2 regions of the Bradyrhizobium sp. 187 genome follow, and region 2 is predicted to be linked to the other one. Evidence: predicted binding sites of a transcription regulator. Region 2 holds the regulator's gene; the other holds the start of a gene.
What was found. Region 2 encodes PhoB, which activates phosphate uptake and scavenging genes when phosphate is short. Its sites were predicted from a motif close to TGTCATNNANCTGTCAT; they were not measured.
Positions count from the first base shown of each region.

Region 1 (2,449 bases), 1.0 Mb from region 2:
GCGTCCCGAATCGAGACTCTCGACCTGCAGGATCAACGTGGTCGACCGATCCGGATATTCGCTGGTGCCGAGCGCGAAGCGCTCCAGCGAAGGCAGCGCCCCGCCGTCGCTGATCAGCGCGAAGCTGGCGATGGAAGAATCCTGCACCACCGGCGCACCAGTATGGAATTTCAGCCATTTCACGACGTCGGAAGTCTCATGCATGCGCGCATCGAGCCAGAGCGGCGTGTCGTGATCGAACAGCGTCAGCGCGATCGCGGCCGTCCCGCGCATCATCACACGAGGCGCTCCTGATGTCGGCACGATGCGCTGCACCGATCCCGGCCGCGCCATCGCGTCCATGACCGAGCGAAAGGTCGATTGCGCCGACAAGACCTTATCGGCGAACCCCGGCGGCAGTTCCGCAATCGTGGTCATGATCTCACCCCTCACCGCGCACCATGGTGTAGAAATCAACCTTCGTCGCGGCGGTCTGGGCCGCCACCTGCTTGCGCCTGACCATCAGCTGCTCACGCAACGGCGCGATAATGTCCCGCTCCACCGCGGCGCCGAAATCGCTGGACTGCACCAGGGCATCGCACAGCGCGATCAGCCGCGCCTTCTCGCCGTCGCGACCGAGCGTGTAGCCGAAACCGACCTCGCCGCTCGCAAGCCGCACCGCGGCGCGCGACACCGTGGCTTCACCGAGGTTGAACGGCGCACCATCGCCGCCGACCCGGCCGCGCAGCATGACGAGGCCGTTTTCCGGCGCGCGCAGATCCTGATGCGCCGGCAAAGCGAGAGCTTGGAGGCGAGCGGCGATCTCGTCCGCCTCCGCGTGCGCCAGCACGGCCATTGCGGCCTTGCGCTGGGCTTGCTGATTATTGTGCTGGGTCACCGCATCCACCGACTTCTCTGCAGAACTTGCCGAATCCAAGTTGTCTATGATACTAGACAACTTGATAGCGGAGCGCCATGACTGTTTCGTGACAAAGGCGCGATTTCTGGAGTAGCTTCCCGGCCACATGAGCATGCAGGACACAGCCTCCTCCGGCGTCGCGTTGTGGCGTCTCGTTGCCGACGGCATCGAGCGCGGCATCGCCGACGGCCGCTTTGCGGCGGGCGACAAGCTGCCGGGCGAGGTGGAGATCGCCGAAACCTATCGCGTCAACCGCCACACCGTGCGACGCGCGCTGGCCGCGCTTGCCGAGCGCGGCATCGTGCGGGCAGAACGCGGCAGCGGAACCTATGTCGAGGCGCAGAAGCTCGCTTATCCACTGCGCTCGCGGACCCGTTTCTCCGAGATCGTCGGCGCGGACGGCCGCGAACCGCATGGCCGGCTGATCGAGGCGTCCGCTGACGTTGCGACCCGCGAACTCGCGCGGGAGCTTGGCCTCAAGACCGGCGCACCGCTGGTCCGGATCGAGGCGATGCGCCTCGCCGACCGCACGCCGATCTGTGTCTCCACGACGTGGCTGTCGGCGCAGCTATTCCCGGCTGCGGGCGACGTGTTTGCCGCGACCCGCTCGATGACGAAATTGCTCGAGCATTACGGCGTCCGGGACTATCGCCGCGGCGCGACCCGGATCACCGCCGGTATCGTCGACGCAACCGACGCCGCACGGCTCGATCTGGCGCTGGGACGGCCGATCCTGGTGGTCGACGCCACCGATCACGATCTCGACGGCAAGCCGCTGGTGACCAAGCATTCGCGCTTTGCCGCGGAGCGGGTGGAATTTCTGGTGGAGAACGGGTGAACTGGCTGCCCTCTGCCCCTCTCCCCTTGCGGGAGAGGGTGGCTCGCCGCGCTAGCGGCGAGACGGGTGAGGGGTTGCCTCCGCGCACTGATCTGAATTGAGGATGCAGACCCCTCATCCGGCGCTTCGCGCCACCTTCTCCCACAAGGGGAGAAGGAAGAAGGTTACGCCACCGCCCGCCGCCCGATAATCGCAAAACGCAATTTGCCCGAAACGAAATCGATCGCAGCGACTGCGACCAGGATCATCAGGATCAGGAACGACACCTTCTGCCATTCCAGCACGCGGATCTGCTCAGCGAGCTGGAGGCCGATGCCGCCGGCGCCGACGATGCCGATGATGGTGGCCGAGCGCGTATTCGACTCGATGAAATAGAGCACCTGCCCGGCAATCACGGGCAGGACCTGCGGCAGCAGGCCGAAGCGAATCTCGTGCAGCGCGCTGCCGCCGGAGGCGCGGATGCCCTCGACCTGCTTCTGATCGGCGCCCTCGATCGCCTCCGAGAACAGTTTTCCGAAGGCGCCGAAATCCGACACGGCGATGGCGAGCACGCCGGCAAACGGGCCGAGCCCGACCACGTTGATCCACACCAGCGCCCAGATCAACGTGTCGACGCCGCGAATCAAATCCAGGAAACGTCGGACCGGAAAGCGCAGCAGCTTTGATGGCACGACATTACGCGCCGCAAGAAGACTGACCGGCAGTGCGAACAG
Region 1 is NZ_CP064693.1:540,185-542,633, reverse strand. It holds gene phnH (phosphonate C-P lyase system protein PhnH) at 1-417, opposite strand, end outside; gene phnG (phosphonate C-P lyase system protein PhnG) at 422-886, opposite strand; gene phnF (phosphonate metabolism transcriptional regulator PhnF) at 1,005-1,736, shown strand; gene phnE (phosphonate ABC transporter, permease protein PhnE) at 1,901-2,449, opposite strand, start outside.
Region 1: a site for PhoB is predicted at 955-971, ahead of phnF (phosphonate metabolism transcriptional regulator PhnF). Genes of this name have one in related genera too.

Region 2 (2,449 bases):
TGGGTTCTGAACATACCGCAAAGGCTTTCGACACCGACCTCCAGGAACTCACTCGCCTGGTCGCCGAGATGGGCGGCATCGCCGAGCGCATGATCGTCGAGTCCGTCGACGCGCTGATCCGCCGCGACGTCCCGCTCGGCCAGCGCGTCGTCGCCATCGACACCGAGCTCGACGCGCTGCAGAAGCGCATCGAGGAGCGTGCGGTGCTCACCATCGCCCGCCGCCAGCCGATGGCGGTCGATCTGCGCGAGATCGTCGGCGCCATGCGCGTCGCGACCGATCTCGAGCGCATCGGCGACCTCGCCAAGAACATGGGCAAGCGCGTCGCGGCGCTGGAGACGGACTTCCATCCGCTCAAGCTGTTCCGCGGCCTCGAGCACATGACCGACCTCGTGCAGCAGCAGGTCAAGTCGGTGCTGGACGCCTATGCCGCGCATGATTTGCCGGCGGCGATGGCGGTGTGGAAGGGCGACGAGGAAGTCGACGCCATCTGCACCTCGCTGTTCCGCGAACTCCTCACCTACATGATGGAGGATCCGCGCAATATCTCGTTCTGCATCCATCTGATGTTCTGCGCCAAGAACATCGAGCGGATCGGCGACCACGCCACCAATATCGCCGAGACCGTGTTCTACATGATCGAGGGCCAGGCGATCACCGACAAGCGGCCGAAGGGCGACATGACGACCTTTGCCAACACGGTACCGAACACCTGAAGACTTAAGGAGCGACGACCCGATGGGCGCACGCATTATGGTGGTTGAGGACGAGGAAGCCCTGACCGAGCTTCTCCGCTACAACCTCGAAGGCGACGGCTATGACGTCGAGACGGTGATGCGCGGCGACGACGCCGACACCCGCCTCAAGGAGCACATCCCCGATCTGATCGTGCTCGACTGGATGCTGCCGGGCCTGTCAGGCATCGAATTGTGCCGGCGGCTTCGCACCCGTCCCGAGACCAAGCAGCTCCCGATCATCATGCTCACCGCGCGCGGCGAGGAGAGCGAGCGGGTGCGGGGTCTTGCGACCGGCGCCGACGATTACATCGTCAAGCCGTTCTCGGTGCCGGAGCTGCTGGCGCGCGTGAAAGGCCTGCTGCGGCGCGCGAGCCCGGAGCGCCTCGCCACCGTCCTTGCTTTTGGCGACATCGAGCTCGACCGTGACAAGCGCCGCGTGGCGCGCTCGGGCCGGCCGATCGATCTCGGTCCGACCGAATATCGCCTGCTGGAGTTCTTCCTGGAGCATCCGGGACGGGTGTTCTCGCGCGAGCAGCTGCTCGACAGCGTCTGGGGCCGCGACATCTATATCGACGAGCGCACCGTCGACGTGCATATCGGCCGCCTGCGCAAGCTGCTCAATCTCGGCCGCGAGCAGGACCCGATCCGCACCGTCCGCGGCGCCGGCTACGCGCTGGATGATCGCTTCGCGAAGGCGGAGCAGGTGTAGGGTTGCAGGCTTGTTTGTTGGCGAGCTGTCCCTGCATTCTCAGCCGTCGTCCCGGACAAGCGAGCGAAGCGAGCGCTGATCCGGGACCCATAACCACCGAACGTGGTTTGGCGAAGACTCGGAGTGACCCCTTCCGCACGATTATTGCGTGCTCGGAGTATGGGTCCCGGCCCCCCGTGCGCAATTGCGCACTAGGCCGGGACGACACTGAAATTGTTGAACTGTCTTCGCGTGACGACTAACGGGGACCCGGCTTTACCGGTGCGCGGCGCCGATCCGACGCGGGCTGGTACGCAACGCGCGAGTGCTGGGCGCAATAGGGCAGTCCGGACAGCGCCCTTCCACCGCAGAAGAAGAAGTCCGGGCTCGAGGGATCGCCGACCGGCCAGTGGCAGGTCGCCTCGTTCAATTCCAGCAGCGACAGCCGCTGGCTCATCGGCACCACGTTGTCGTAGGTGACCGGATCCGGCTCAGCCTCGACCTCGAAGGCCTGCGCCAGCGCGGTGTTGCCGCGCGAGATCGGGCGGCTCACCCGCATCATGTGCTGCGCGGGGCGCGCCTTGCGCGGCCGCGGCGCTGCCGATGATGGGCTCTTGGCGCGGCCCGAAAGGCCGAGCCTGTGCACTTTGCCGATCACGGCATTGCGGGTCACATTGCCGAGCTCCGCCGCGATCTGGCTGGCCGAAAGTCCGGCCTCCCAGAGCTTTTTCAGCTGCTCGACGCGATCATCGGACCAGGTCAAAACCGTCATTGCACCCTTTCCCTCGCTGCGCGCCAGCCATCCTGGGGCCTCGCAGCGAATGCCTAAGCCTTCAAAAACCCGTGCCGCCAGAATCCCTTAAGGCTCGCCGGGCGCGTCTTGAACGCCCGAACGTTTACGCCGGTACATAAGGACTTAAAGATCAGAACCACTGCACGAGATGTCGTATCTGACAATCCAAACGCTACAATATGGCGTGACTCCCGCGCAAGAGTCCGCCGACTCGCTTCCACATGTTCCGTG
Region 2 is NZ_CP064693.1:7,235,844-7,238,292, reverse strand. It holds gene phoU (phosphate signaling complex protein PhoU) at 1-716, shown strand, start outside; gene phoB (phosphate regulon transcriptional regulator PhoB) at 739-1,446, shown strand; gene IVB19_RS34860 (GcrA family cell cycle regulator) at 1,685-2,197, opposite strand.